2 linked regions of the Teredinibacter purpureus genome follow. Each later gene encodes a partner of the first gene's protein in a complex. Links are inferred from orthologs where the notes say so. Each region holds a gene or a part of one and is shown on either strand. Other genes may lie near its edges.

Region 1 (7,178 bases):
AGTGTTAAAGGTAAGCAAAAAGCATTGGATGATGTGCCGCGAGCATTACCCGCATTGAAGCGCGCCGAGAAATTACAAAAACGCGCCGCTAAAGTGGGTTTTGATTGGTCGAATATTGCCGGAGTATTTGAAAAATTACAGGAAGAGGTGGCTGAGTTGCACGTCGCAATACAAGACGAGAGCGCCGTTCATATTGCGGAGGAACTGGGAGATCTACTGTTTTCTTGTGTAAACCTTGCAAGACACAATAAATTGGATGCAGAGCAGCTCGTTCGTCAAGCAAACCAAAAGTTTGAGCGCCGGTTCAATTTTATAGAAGCAGCACTGGAGCAAGCGGGTTCGAGTTTAGAGGAGGCGTCTGTCGAGCAAATGGACCTCTTTTGGGATCAATCGAAGGCTAATACAATAGATTAATCGGGGCTCCTTTGATGTGGGTGGGCGCCGAATAACTACGCTTTCGGAGGCGCTATTTTGTTTTCGTTGCTTTGTGTCTAGCGAGGTGCTCTTTCGTTAGGGTGAGAAACTCGGGTGTTGGCCCAATATCTTCGTGTAAGGGCTCTCCGAATTCATCCATAGCAACGACTTTGGGGCCCGCAATATAGGGGAAGCTGGCTTCAAGTTCCGCTAGCGCAGAGGTAACAAGTTCGCTTATGAGTTGTTCTTTAGATCGACGCGGATACATTTCAGCTAAAGCGTCTACTTTGGCGGCGTCTTCTAATGAAAGCGTTACGTCGTAAGTGTTATCCGTTAATGTGCAATGCGCGTGTTTGTGCCACGTGGACACCAATTCTCTAACATTCATAATGTACTCTTCTAAGTGATGTAGTGTGTAAACGATCAGGCTGTTTGTTAGCTCTGTGAGAAATGGGGTGAGAGCTTCGATGGTTACCTTACATGGAGCGCCAGGGTCTTTATAATCATGCGTTTGAGTATAGTCTAGCAACGCCTACCGTAGGCGGCGTGATGTCAGCGCGGGAATAGCGATTCGGCTCGCTTGTGTCTGTAGCAGGTGGCGTGTATTGTATCGCCCCTATTTTGAACAGCACTCCGAATTCATACTTCAGCCCTAGAAGGGGTGGAGGAATATAGTGCAATGCTACTAATTATGGGGGCGGAATCGTTCTCACGAATACGACTGTCACTGGGTGAAGCACCTATGGCCGTTTAGTCGCTATTGTGTCTGGCCTATATGGGCTGTGATCAGAAACTTATTAAATTCTTAACGAGGTGAAATCAATGCGAGCAATTTTATTAGGTGCTCCAGGAGCAGGTAAGGGTACACAAGCCAAGTTTATAATGGATGAATACGGCGTACCGCAAATTTCTACCGGTGATATGCTCCGTGCGGCAGTTAAAGCCGGCACTCCTTTAGGTGTAAAAGTAAAAGATATTATGGCATCGGGTGGTCTCGTATCAGACGATATCATTATCGATCTTGTAAAAGAGCGTATTGCACAAGATGATTGTATCAACGGTTTCTTATTTGATGGTTTTCCGCGAACGATTCCGCAAGCCGAAGCCCTGAGTAATTCTGGGGTAGCGATAGACCATGTGCTTGAAATATACGTACGCGACGAAGAAATAGTTGCTCGTCTAAGTGGGCGACGTGTTCATGAAGCATCAGGTCGTGTGTATCACGTCATTCATAACCCGCCAAGCAAAGATGGTTTGGATAACGAGACGGGCGAACCGCTTGTTCAACGTGAAGATGATAGAGAAGAGACCGTACGGAATCGGTTATCCATTTATCACGAACAAACTGAACCCTTGGTTGCTTACTATCAGGATCAAGAAAAGAACAATACTGATGTAAACGTGCGTTTTAACCGTGTTGACGGTGTTGGCTCACTTGAAGAGATCAAAAGCAACGTTCTAGCTGTCTTATCGAAATGATTCTAGCGAGCGAATGGACATTAGCTCAATAGATTGCGTTAAGGCGCTGTTATCTCGCCTTTAAATAAGATAAATGAAAGCCTGGATCCACCTAATTCGCTGTTGTAGTAAAACAGGATGCGAATAAGAGAGGTTCAGGCTTTTTTATCGCATGAAAAGATACTTTCTCTCTATGGCAGGCGCGGTTCGTTATTCAGCGAGCCAACGTTTGAACCTTCATTATTTACACTAATCACGTAACACTCTCGTTTCCCAAAAAAATCGCCTTCATCGTTGATATGTACCGTCGATGTTGCCTTAAGTGCAACTCGATTGACTTTAAATGGTGTCTTTTGGCGTAGTTGTTCAGGCAGCGTTGTAATGAAACGCGTGGGCTGATTCTGCGTAGAAGCAATTTTCTATATTGGAATTTAAGGTTGTTACCGTGTTTACGCATAGCCTATGCGAATTTTGATTCAATATGTCGAGTAGATTTCTTCGTTGTATATTGGTTGATATCGTCCAAGGTAAGAGCCTCTTTTTTGAGTTGAGCCCTCCGATAAACTCCAGGCTCCAAATTGTCTTCGAAAGATGTGCAGCATTTCGGTTTTGCGTGAACAAATAAACTAACGATTGGTCAGCGCTAGAGGATAAAGGGGAATTCTGTGTCGGTAAGGGCGAATTCAAACACTGAAAAGATAATTTCTGCTTTATCAACTATTCTATAGTGGAAGGGTAGAAATAGAGTGGATGAAAAGGCTGGAATGGGTGCTGTATTTTGAATGTGAAGGATTAAATCTGAGCTGTATCCAATTTCTGATTGTGTGAATATTTTTCAACTTGAAACAAAAAAATACCCATTAATCGAAGAATAATTATTAATTTGATAAATTTAGGAAGAAAACTGCCTTATTTGGTTAAAAAACATCATCAAAGGCGTGCAAATTCCCGACAGATAAAATAATATCCCCGCCAGACGCTTAGGTGTCTTTTTATTCAAGGTGCTATGCAACTGATTGGAGCTGAATGATTCAGCAAAAATCAGAAAACAAATACGATTTGTGAGGAGAACTCAATATGGCAAAAGTTGCCAAGAAACGTGGTCGTCCGGCCGCTGCAAAAAATGCGGGTCGTCCAGCGGCTAAAAAAGTTGCTAAATCCGTAGCCGCGCCAGTAGTTGTAGACGCTGCTGCAGCAAAAGCACAAAAAGCATTTGATAAAGCTGCTGCCAATTTGGCCGCCATTGTTAAGTCAGTTGCTGATGCTCGCGCTAAAGCCTCTGCTGCAAAGGTTACTGCTGCTAAATCTAAGAAACCCGTTGATGTACGAAAAGCGGCCACTGCAAAAGCTGCCGTTGCTAAAGTTGCTGAAAAGGCATCTGCTGCAAAACAAGTTGCTGCAGATGCTAAAGCTGTATTAGCGTCGGTTAAAACCTTAGCTGCTGCAAAAGCTGCAGAAGCTGCTGCTATTGCGAAAGTTGTTGCGCTTAAAGATGCTCTTGCTAGCCAAGCCGAAGCTGATTTTGCTAAAGCAAGTGCTGCATTCGCTGCACGCTGGACTAAAGCTCGCGCTGCCGCTGACGGCAAAAAAGTTAAAGCAGCTGCCAAGAAGTTAGCTGTTAAAACTGCCGCTGCTGAGAAAAAAGCAAAAGCAAAAGTAAAAGCCGCAGAAAAGAAAGCTAAAGCCAAAGCTGCAACAGTAGCTAAAAAAGCTGCCGCTAAGGCAAAAGCTGCTGCAAAAGCTAAAAAAGTTGCCGCTAAAGCGACTAAAACCGCTGCTAAAGCTAAGCCCGTAGCTAAAAAAGCCGCTGCTAAAAAGCCTGCGGTAAAAGCTGCCGCTAGCACAAAGAAAGCCGCCAAGAAGCCAGCTAAAGCTGGTGCTAAGCGTCGTGGTCGTCCAGCTAAGAAAGCGTAATAATCGCTATTTGGCTAACGCACAATCATTTAACTGAGATACTTTCAGCGTAAGTGGTTAAAAAATCCCTCGGAGAGCAATTTTCGGGGGATTTTTGTTTGCGTTCTTTGGTTCCGAGTCGGAAAATAGCGATCTCTGTCATTTTTATATTCGTTACCCACTATTATTGATACAACGCTATGTCTAAATTACTCGCTCTTGATGCTTCAACCGAAGTTTGCTCAGTTGCCGTAACCGACGGCTCGACTGTCGTGCAGCGATACTGCGACACACCCAAATCACACTCTAAGGTACTTTTACCTCTTATTAACGAAGTGCTAGAAGAGGCTAAAATCGCCTTATCCGATTTAGATGCTTTAGCGGTAACACGAGGGCCTGGCTCCTTTACCGGTATTCGTATTGGCTTAGGGATAATCCAAGGGCTTTCTTACGGCGCAAAATTGCCGGTTATTGGGTTGAATACACTGGATGTCATGGCTGAGCAATATCGGGCAACATTATCTTGTATGTCCGGTTCAATTATCGTTCCTGCACTAGATGCCCGGATGGGTGAAGTGTATTGGTCGGCTTACCGTGCAGAGAATGAGCATTGTGAAGCCGTGATACCGGCTGCGGTCTGCGCGCCTCTTTGCGCGTTAGAGGAATTAAAAGCACAATTTAGCTTGGAGGATGTTCACGGGGTAGGGCATGGCTGGAGCGTTCAACCTCTAGTTGATACTCCTGTCTCCAAAATCTCTCCAGATTTTAAACCTCGCGCTGAAGCTGCCTTGGCGCTAGCGGTGCAATCCTATAAACCAAAAATGAGCCCATCGGCTTATGCCTTTACAGCGGTAGAGCCAATATATTTACGTAATGAAATTACGTGGAAAAAGCGCCAGCGTATCCGCGATCGCTAATTCTCCCCCTATTCTTATTCAACTCTCGGTTTTACAGTGAATACCGTCAGAATTATCACTTAATACTTTTTTGAGGCCCCGTATGGATATCGTTCAAGTTGTTGTGCTCGCACTCATTCAAGGAATAACCGAATTTTTACCCATTTCTAGTTCTGCGCACTTAATTTTGCCAAAAGAACTTTTGGGCTGGCCAGATCAGGGGTTGGCGTTTGATGTTGCTGTACACGTGGGAACTTTGTCCGCTGTGATGTTTTATTTTCGTCGAGATATTGTTGACCTTATTTCGGGGTGGGGATTATCGGTTGCGGGTAAAGGCACCAATTCGAATGGGCGGGTTGCATGGTGTATTATCGCGGCAACCATTCCGGCGGGGGTGTTTGGTTTGTTATTTGATGACTACATTGAAGCCAATCTGCGTTCTACGAGTGTCATTGCGACAACAACGATTTTATTTGGTGTAGTACTCGCAGTGGCAGATCGATTGCCTAGCAAAGTGAAAGATCTTACTCAATTGACATTATATGCGGCTATTATTATTGGCTTCGCACAAGCGCTTGCGTTAATTCCTGGCACTTCTCGTTCCGGCATTACAATTACAGCGGCGTTATTCTTGGGCTTTTCACGTACAGACTCAGCGAAGTTTTCCTTTTTACTTTCAATGCCCATCATTCTACTTGGCGGCGGATACAAAGGCTTGGAGTTAGTGTTAGGAAATGCCGAGGTTGACTGGTTGGCGCTGGGGCTTGGCATTTTACTTTCTGGAGCGAGTGCTTACCTTTGTATCCATTATTTTTTAAGTTTTATTAATCGACTGAGTATGATGCCCTTTGTGGTGTATCGTTTAGTGCTGGGTGTTTTGTTAATTGCGTACACGCTTTAGTAGAGAATTATTATGTCATCACTTGAATTAACGAACGGTTTATTAGATTTTGTCAGAAAATCCCCCACGCCTTATCATGCAGCCCAGAGTATGGCGACATTATTATCAGTAGAAGGATTTAAACAGCTTAATGAGATGGAACGCTGGAATTTAACGCCAGGTGGTCGCTATTTTGTGGTGCGTGGCGGCGCATCTGTATTGGCGTTTATAGTGGGTACAGAAGCTGTGGAAGAGAGCGGTATTCGTATTATTGGTGCTCACACCGACAGCCCTTGCTTGAAAGTAAAGCCTTTGCCGGAAATCCAAAGTAAAGGTTATGCGCAGTTGGGTGTAGAGGTTTACGGTGGGGCGTTATTAAACCCATGGTTTGATAGGGATCTTTCCATTGCTGGGCGAATATCTTATTTATCGACATCAGGGGAACTTAAAACCGCCCTGATCGATTTTGAAAACGCGATAGCGAGTATACCGAGTTTAGCGATTCATCTAGACAGAGAGGCTAATAATAGCCGCCGCGTAAACCCTCAGACAGATATGAATGCAATTTTGCATCAGGCCGACGAGCCAAAAAGTTTTCGCGCACTCCTATTAGATGTACTCGATGATAAAAATGCGAAAGAAGTACTCGATTTTAATTTGAGCTTCTATGATACGCAGCCGCCTGCAGTGCTAGGTTTAGAGAATGACTTTATTGCAAGTGCTCGGCTGGATAACTTGCTAAGTTGTTATCTTGGTGTAAGGGCGTTGATTGATGCAGGAACGAATCACACCAGCGTACTCATCTGTAATGATCATGAAGAGGTCGGTAGTCGATCTGATATTGGCGCTCAAGGGCCCTTATTGGATGAAGTCATTGAGCGTCTTACCGTGGGAGGAGAGTCACGGCAAATTACCTTGCGCCGCTCGCTTATGTTTTCGGTGGACAATGCCCATGGTGTCCATCCCAATTACGTCAATAAACACGATGACAAGCATGGGCCGATTATTAACAAGGGGCCTGTTATTAAGTTTGATGCCAACCAAAGTTACGCAACGAGTAGCGCTACAGCAGCGTTAGTGCGATGGTTGGCATCGTCGCCGAGCAGTCTCCCATTACAGACTTATGTGACGCGTGCAGATACTCGATGTGGGAGCACCATAGGCCCGATTACAGCGGCTGGTATTGGTATAACAACGGTTGATATTGGCGTGCCGACCTTCGCAATGCACTCCATCAGAGAGTTCGCCGGCGTGATAGATTTGGTGCATATGAATACACTATTGAACCGCTTTTTAACGGTTAAAAATCTACCTTATTGCTCCAACCTGTGACGTTAGTTGCTACACTTTGGTTGATTGGCGCGTAGAATCCCCCCTTTGAAAAGTTGTCATTTTTTTCGACAGGTGCAGGCCCCATTTGGAATGTTTTGAACTGAATTGAGGTTCTGTTCCTGAGTTTGGGTGATTTTGAGCGCATTACATCGGCGAAAAACGGGGCAAAATGTGAGCAAATTACGAGGAACTTAAATGCTGGATATTCAAACGTTAAAAAACTTTGTGCCCTTTAACGGGCTGGACGACGAATACTTGCAGGAAGCGCTCACTAAAATAGATGTACAAGAATACGGCAAAGGTCA
Region 2 (7,228 bases), 1.9 Mb from region 1 along the record:
CGGAGAGTGTATAGCGTATGGGAAGGGGAAAGGAGCTATATGAGTGGCTGTACGAGAACTACTTGATTAACCCAGCAGTGTTTTAACGAGTTTGCTGACTTCACCCATATCTGCGCGGCCCTGCATTTGAGGCTTCACAATGGCCATGACTTTACCCATGTCCCGCATAGATTCTGCACCGGTTTCGGCGATAGCGCTTTTGAGCAAGGACGTAATTTCGTCTTCCGAAAGAGCGGAGGGCAAATATTCCTGAATAACGCTTATTTCGTAGCTTTCCGTGTCGGCAAGCTCTTGACGACCCGCTTCTACGTACTGGCTAACGGAGTCTCTACGTTGTTTGACCTGTTTATCGAGCACAGCAAGTACGCGCGCATCGTCTAGCTCGACACGTTCATCGACCTCGATACGTTTAAATTCCGACATAAGAATACGCAAAACACCAAGACGTGGTTTATCCTTGGCGCGCATAGCATCTTTTACGGCTTGCGAGATACGATTTTTTGTGTCACTGGCCACGGTAGAGTCCCGTTTTATAGTCAATCCAATAAGGTGGCTTAAAACCACCGTTGCTGAGCTGCAATAGCAGCTGTAGCAGGATCTTAGTACAGGCGCTGAAACTTGCGGTTTTCGCGCTGAACTTTTTTCGCGTGACGCTTAACAGCTGCAGCAGCTTTACGCTTACGTACAGAAGTAGGCTTCTCGTAAAATTCGCGACGACGTACTTCGGCGAGTACACCGGCTTTCTCACAAGAGCGCTTGAAGCGACGCAAAGCAAAATCGAATGGTTCGTTTTCTTTCAGTTTTACTGAAGGCATATTTTTACCTGTTTTGTTTTCAATTATCCGATGCAGCCACATGCCTAGGCACACCAGTTCTAAGGGTGCGAGATTCTAAACACTTAGGCTTGTGCCTGCAAGGGCTTTTTGTGTGAATTTCAGGCCTGTTGGGCCTTTCGTTTTTTGGGGTTCGACTTTGGCGCCATGAGGGCCATTTGTCACGCGGTAACCTAGGTTTTAACCAAGCACATTTTATCGAGCTCACCTTTATCGAAGTGAAGGATGTTATTGAGTGTTACTTCGGCAATGGCTTGTAAGGCTTCATGTGTAAAGAACGCTTGGTGGCCCGTAATTACAACGTTTTTAAACGTTGTGAGGCGGGCGAAAATGTCGTCCTGTAATACTTGGTTAGAGTAGTTTTCGAAAAATAGGTTGGCCTCTTCTTCATAAACATCTAGCCCTAAGTAGCCTACTTGCCCGTTTTTTAGGGCTTTAATGATGGCCGGTGTATCGATTAACCCGCCGCGGCTGGTATTAATAAGCATTACGCCCTTTTTCATTTGGCTGAGCGTATTGCTATTAATAATGTGGTAGGTAGAGCGTACGAGCGGACAGTGCAGCGAAATAATGTCTGATTCGGCCCATACTTGTTCGAGGCTGACGAGCTCTACGCCGGTTTCAACGAGTGCCTCGGAGGGCATGGGATCGAAACAGATAACGCGACAACCAAACCCTTTCATTATGCGAATTATTGACTGCCCTATGCGGCCGCCGCCTACGATAGCAACAGTTTTGCCGTATAAATCGAAACCCATTAAACCGCTAAGTGAGTAGTCGTTCTCTCTAATGCGTGAAAACGCACGGTGGATATTGCGGTTTAAGTCCAAAATTAGTGCCGCTGCGTGCTCTGCGACAGCATTAGGAGAGTATTCAGGTACGCGTGCGACGGGTAGGTTGTGTTTAGCACAGGCATCAAGGTCGACGTTATTAAAGCCTGCGCAGCGCATAGCAACCAGTTTTACACCGTTTTCCTGCAGTTGGGCGGCAACGGCGGTATCGATCACGTCGTTCACAAAGCAGCAGACTATGTCGAAGCCTTTGGTGAGGGCAACGGTTTGAGCGGTCAGTTGGGGTTCAAGGAATGTGAGCTCCAAGCCAGTTTCTGTATTTGCGCTGGTGAGATGTTCTTCGTCGTAAGGTTTGGAGCTGAAAACCGCTACTTTCATTTGTTTGTCTCGTACTCAATTAGCTTTGTAGGGAAAGGAGGGGGAGTATACATTCAGTTAGGCCTCAACCGCACTAGGGTAAGGCCGAGAGATTTCCCTTATTTTTGATAAGGAAATTTACCTTGCGATAGTTTAGTCTATGCGCCTTTACTTTGGTGGGGATTCGGGCGATTAATCGCACTGGAACCCGCTCTTTGATTTGCTCCGAATGCGAGATTGTTGTTCCTATGTTTCAGTTGTTTTCTGCTTATTTTCCGATTGTGTTGCTCATCTACCTCATGACGAAAAAAAATAGCTTGCCATCTTTTCGCGCGCTACCTCTTTCTGCCTTGGTACTTTATAGCTTAATGTTGGTGGTTTTTGAGCGTGACCCAAACCAAGTGCATGCCGTAATCGTTGATGGCTTGTTGGTCGCGTGGACCCCCATTTTAATCATTGCGGGTGCTATTTTTTTATTCCGAACAATGGAAGCGACAGGCGCGTTAGCGATTATTCGCACTGGGCTTAATAGTATTTCCAACAACGCTATAGCCCAACTAATGATAGTGGGCTGGGCGTTTCAGTTTTTAATAGAGGGAGCCAGTGGTTTTGGCACACCTGCAGCATTGGCGGGGCCTGTATTGGTGGGGCTGGGTTTTCCCGCTGTTCGGGTGGCCATTTTCTGTTTGATTCTCAATAGTGTGCCCGTATCTTTTGGAGCGGTAGGAACCCCCACATGGTTCGGTCTTTCCGCCGTTTCATTAAGCGAGCTTGAGCTGGCGCAGGTAGGCATTAAATCGGCTTGGTTGAACAGTATCGCGGCACTATTCATAGTGCTCGTTGCCTTGATGTTTATTGTCGATCGTCGAAAAATCATGGGCAATATTGTCTTTATCGTACTCAGTGTACTGTGCTGCGTTACACCTTATGTCGCGATTGCTTATAGTAGTTATGAGTTTCCGGCGTTATTGGGGGGCGGTATTGGGTTGATCTTGACGATACTCTTAGCGCGATGGGGGATAGGGCTTGAAAAAACGCCAAGTGATGGCCGTCAAATTGACGATGAGGCCGTGGATCGTGCGACAGATGCTCAGAACGCGCCACGTGTATCGGTTAAAGCGCTAGTGAAGGCTACCTTTCCCCTATGGGGAACGGTTTTGTTATTAATTATTACGCGGGTTCCTCAGCTGGGTATAAAGCCTTTGTTGTTGTTAAAAGAGCCCGTGTTAAGCGTAGGCCTTGGTAGTTTGGGCGATTTGTCCGTAAGTGCAGCACTAGTGGTTTCGCTCACGAATATTTTTAATACGTCTGAATCGTGGAGTCATAGTTTTCTATATGTTCCGTCGTTGCTTCCTTTTGGTGTTATCGCTCTTTTAACCCTGCAGCTATTTAAAGACGGTAGTACGCGCACTGTTGTTAAAGAGACGGTCGAGCAAATGAAAACGCCGGTTGTTGCTTTATTGGGTGCGTTGGTGTTTGTAAATTTAATGATGATGGGTGGCGAGCAGTCGGCGGTTGCGTTAATTGGGTCGCATCTAGCGGAGATTACCGGTAGCAATTGGCAGTTTTTTGCGGCATTCCTCGGCGCCTTGGGCTCGTTTTTTTCGGGCTCGGCCACTATATCCAATTTAACGTTTGCCGGTATTCAAGATTCAATTGCGCTAGACCTCGCCCTTAATCGAACAACCATTTTGGCGCTGCAGTCGGCGGGCGGTGCTATGGGTAATATGGTGTGCATTAACAATATTGTTGCTGTTGCTTCTGTACTCGCGCTCGGTGATAAAGAAGGTTATATCCTAAAACGTACCGCCATCGCTATGCTTGTTTACGGTGTTGTGATTGGTGTGGCTGGCGTTGTAATTTTTGGCTAAGGTCTATGGCCCTGCAGTATTGGGGTTTATTGTTCAGTAAGAGATGAAACATGCGTGTATTAGGAATTGAAACATCCTGTGATGAAACCGGTGTAGCGGTCTATGACAGTGAGGCCGGCTTACTTGGGCACGACCTTTACAGTCAAATTGAGCTACATGCCGAGTATGGTGGCGTCGTACCTGAGCTAGCATCCCGCGATCATATTCGTAAGCTTATCCCACTTATCGATAGCATTCTTGATCGTACGGACTCCCAAAATAAGATCGATGCTATTGCCTACACGTGCGGGCCAGGTTTAATCGGTGCGTTGTTGGTGGGGGGGTGCGTGGGGCGCTCATTGGCTTACGCATGGAACGTGCCGGCAATTGGTGTGCATCATATGGAAGGGCATCTATTAGCGCCCCTACTCGAAGACAACCCGCCGGACTTCCCCTTTGTTGCGCTACTGGTCAGTGGCGGGCATACGCAGTTAGTGGAGGTTAAAGGAATTGGTGAGTACACCTTGTTGGGGGAGTCTCTCGACGATGCCGCCGGAGAGGCGTTCGACAAAGCCGCGAAGATGATGGATTTGGATTATCCCGGTGGGCCTCATATAGCACGCTTAGCAGAAAAGGGTACGCCGGGGCGATTTAAGTTTCCGCGCCCTATGACGGATAGGCCCGGTCTAGACTTTAGTTTTAGTGGTTTGAAAACGTTTACGTTAAACACCGTAACGAAGCATGCTCAGGCCGACGGGTTGCCCGATGATCAAACCTGTGCCGATATAGCCTTTGCTTTTCAGGAAGCCGTGGTTGATACACTCGCCATTAAATGTCGGCGAGCCTTGCAGCAATGTAATATGAATACGCTGATTATTGCGGGCGGGGTGTCTGCGAATAATCGTTTGCGCGAGCGATTGGAAGAAGCATTGGCAAAAATTAATAGCCGAGTATTTTATGCGCGCCATGAATTTTGCACCGATAATGGCGCAATGATCGCGTTTGCGGGATGTCAGCGTTTAGTCGCAGGCCAAAAAACGGGGTTAGCGGTTGATGTCATGCCTCGCTGGCCGTTAGATACTTTGGAGTCTCTGTAGTTTATGGATATAGTTTTTATTAACGATTTACGCATCAATACTATTATTGGTATTTTTGATTGGGAGCGAGAAGTTAAGCAAACGGTTCGCCTCGATGTAGAAATGGCGCACGATATCCGTAAAGCCGCCGAAACAGATGATATTCAATATGCTCTAGACTATAAAAAAGTGTCGAAGCGATTGATTTCATTTATTGGCGAATCGGAATTTTTCTTGGTTGAAACTATGGCGGAGCAAGTGGCTGCTATTATTCGCGAAGAATTTAAAGTGCCGTGGTTGTGCCTAAGTGTTAGTAAACCAGGCGCATTACGAGGAGCCGAAAGTGTTGGCATCCGTATAGAGAGAGGTGAGCGCTAAACACAATGGCAGAGGTATTGTTGAGTGTTGGAAGTAATATTGAACGGGATTTAAATATTCGCTCTGGGCTGAAATCTTTGGCGCTTGAATTTGGTACGTTGGCATTATCGCCGGTATATGAAAGCGAAGCGATTGGTTTTCAGGGTGATAATTTCTACAACCTTGTGGTTGCTATGCATACGGCTTTGTCGGTGGGGGAATTATCTTCTGTACTGAAATCCATCGAAAATAAGCATGGCAGGGATAGATCCTCGGCAAAGTTTAGCGCGCGAACCTTAGATATTGATATTCTTACGTATGACCAGCAGCAAGGTGAATGGGAAGGTATTTCATTGCCGCGAGATGAAATTAAAAAAAATGCGTTTGTATTATTGCCAATGGCCGATCTAAGACCCAATAGTTATTACCCAGGAAGCGAACAAACATATAAGGCTCTATGGGAGCGTTTTGATAGTACCTCGCAGAAATTATGGGTAGTACCTTTTCCGCTGAATGTTGAGTGAGCCACTTTTTATAACCCCTTAAATGGAAGTGAATGAAAATCGGCCCTAGCGAATCGCTCGCCCCGTAATGACGGTCGTACTTAGCCATAACGCTAAATCACTGTGCCGTGCGCATCATATTCTACACTTTTCGTATTTGGCATAACCCTTCGTTATTTTAAACGTTAGCGCTTATCATATGTCCGTCTAAACGTGTGCTGGCACCGGTGTCTAAAAACAGATACCTTTAATCTCGCGAACACGTTTTCTCGTATACCTTTCAAATATGTGAAAAATAACATTGTTATTTGATCACGAGAAAACCTTTCTGGAGGCAACTATGCGACGTTACTATTATGTGAGTAATGACTTAACCGATATTGAAAAAGCTGAAATTGATTTGTTTGATGCTGGGTATTCTCAAGAACAGGTGCACATTCTTAGTCAGCAAGATGCTGAATTGGAAAAACGACATCTTCATGAAGTTAATCCTTTTGCGCGCTTAGATATTCTTCGTTCGGGGCTTGTTGGCGCCGCGATTGGTGCATCGCTAGCCGTTATCGTTGTGCTTATTGGATTTGTCTACAAAGCTGAAACAGCGATTGACTGGCTTCCGTTTGTATTTTTAGCCGCGGTGTTGTTTTTTTTCTCAACATGGGAAGGAGGGTTTTACGGCATTCAGGTGCGTAGCGCCGAATTTAAACGTTTCCAAGACTTGCTTAACAGCGGGTTTCACGTGCTTATGGTCGATACGGATACAAAAGATCAAGATACTCTTCAGCGTTTGATGGCTTACCATGAATCTTTGTCTGATGCTGGTGAAGGGGCAGCGCGCCCAGAGTGGCTCATTGCATCACAGCGTAGTTTTCACGCTTTTGTAAAAGCAATGCCTTAGGTCGGCAATTACGCTCTTCTAAGGTGTACCTCACAACCTTGGAGAAGGTATAGAAGCTGGTAGGTTTTTACCTGTACCGCCTATATTCGATAGGCGGTTCCCTACCTTTCGCAGCTATTGCTGCAAGGTTTTTCCCCCATCAATATTCAGTATTTGCCCGGTAATGTAGTTGTTGTGTTTTGCCAAAAATTGCACCGCATCGGCGATAACGGTGCAGCCACCTATGGTCTTGAGTGGGATAGAGTTTAGTCTTGCGGGGTTCTCAATTAAATTTCCGTCTGAATCTTCTGGCCATAATATGGCGCCAGGGGCAATTCCGTTTACGCGAATATGCGGTGCAAACTCCAACGCTAAAGATTGTGTAAGCATTAGGTTTGCGGCTTTGGCCATGCAATAAATAGTGTGATTTTTTAGTGGCCGGTGGGCGTGCACATCGGCAATATTAATAATGCAGCCGTTGGCCTGTTTTAGCGGTTGGCGCAGCGCATGCGACAAAAATAAAGGCGCTTTTGCGTTTGAGTTGAATAGGGCATCCCAGTCGGTTTCGTCGAGACTCTCGAGAGGTG

What was found.
Region 2: the proteins of tsaB (region 1) and tsaD are in contact, whole or in part, in a solved structure (PDB 4WQ4), measured with the Escherichia coli proteins. The link is inferred for Teredinibacter purpureus from one-to-one orthologs.

The regions. Positions count from the first base shown.
Region 1 is NZ_CP060092.1:4,080,044-4,087,221, reverse strand. What follows is about bases 2,995-5,823. They hold tsaB (tRNA (adenosine(37)-N6)-threonylcarbamoyltransferase complex dimerization subunit type 1 TsaB), read left to right. Parts: upstream 2,995-3,965; coding sequence 3,966-4,682; downstream 4,683-5,823. Other genes in these bases: H5647_RS18210 (M18 family aminopeptidase), read left to right, coding at 5,575-5,823; H5647_RS18215 (undecaprenyl-diphosphate phosphatase), read left to right, coding at 4,765-5,562; H5647_RS18225 (hypothetical protein), read left to right, coding at 2,995-3,786. Outside these bases: mazG (nucleoside triphosphate pyrophosphohydrolase), read left to right, coding at 1-414; H5647_RS18235 (hypothetical protein), read right to left, coding at 467-802; adk (adenylate kinase), read left to right, coding at 1,237-1,893; more of H5647_RS18225, read left to right, coding at 2,950-2,994; more of H5647_RS18210, read left to right, coding at 5,824-6,873; H5647_RS18205 (cyclic nucleotide-binding domain-containing protein), read left to right, coding at 7,069-7,178. UniProt on the Escherichia coli protein: Required for the formation of a threonylcarbamoyl group on adenosine at position 37 (t(6)A37) in tRNAs that read codons beginning with adenine.
Region 2 is NZ_CP060092.1:2,134,841-2,142,068, forward strand. The notes cover bases 3,037-5,915. They hold tsaD (tRNA (adenosine(37)-N6)-threonylcarbamoyltransferase complex transferase subunit TsaD), read left to right. Parts: upstream 3,037-3,902; coding sequence 3,903-4,928; downstream 4,929-5,915. Other genes in these bases: H5647_RS09280 (L-lactate permease), read left to right, coding at 3,037-3,852; folB (dihydroneopterin aldolase), read left to right, coding at 4,932-5,285; folK (2-amino-4-hydroxy-6-hydroxymethyldihydropteridine diphosphokinase), read left to right, coding at 5,291-5,788. In the rest of the region: H5647_RS09265 (GatB/YqeY domain-containing protein), read right to left, coding at 67-516; rpsU (30S ribosomal protein S21), read right to left, coding at 600-815; H5647_RS09275 (2-hydroxyacid dehydrogenase), read right to left, coding at 1,007-2,002; more of H5647_RS09280, read left to right, coding at 2,230-3,036; H5647_RS09300 (hypothetical protein), read left to right, coding at 6,108-6,662; H5647_RS09305 (pteridine reductase), read right to left, coding at 6,777-7,228.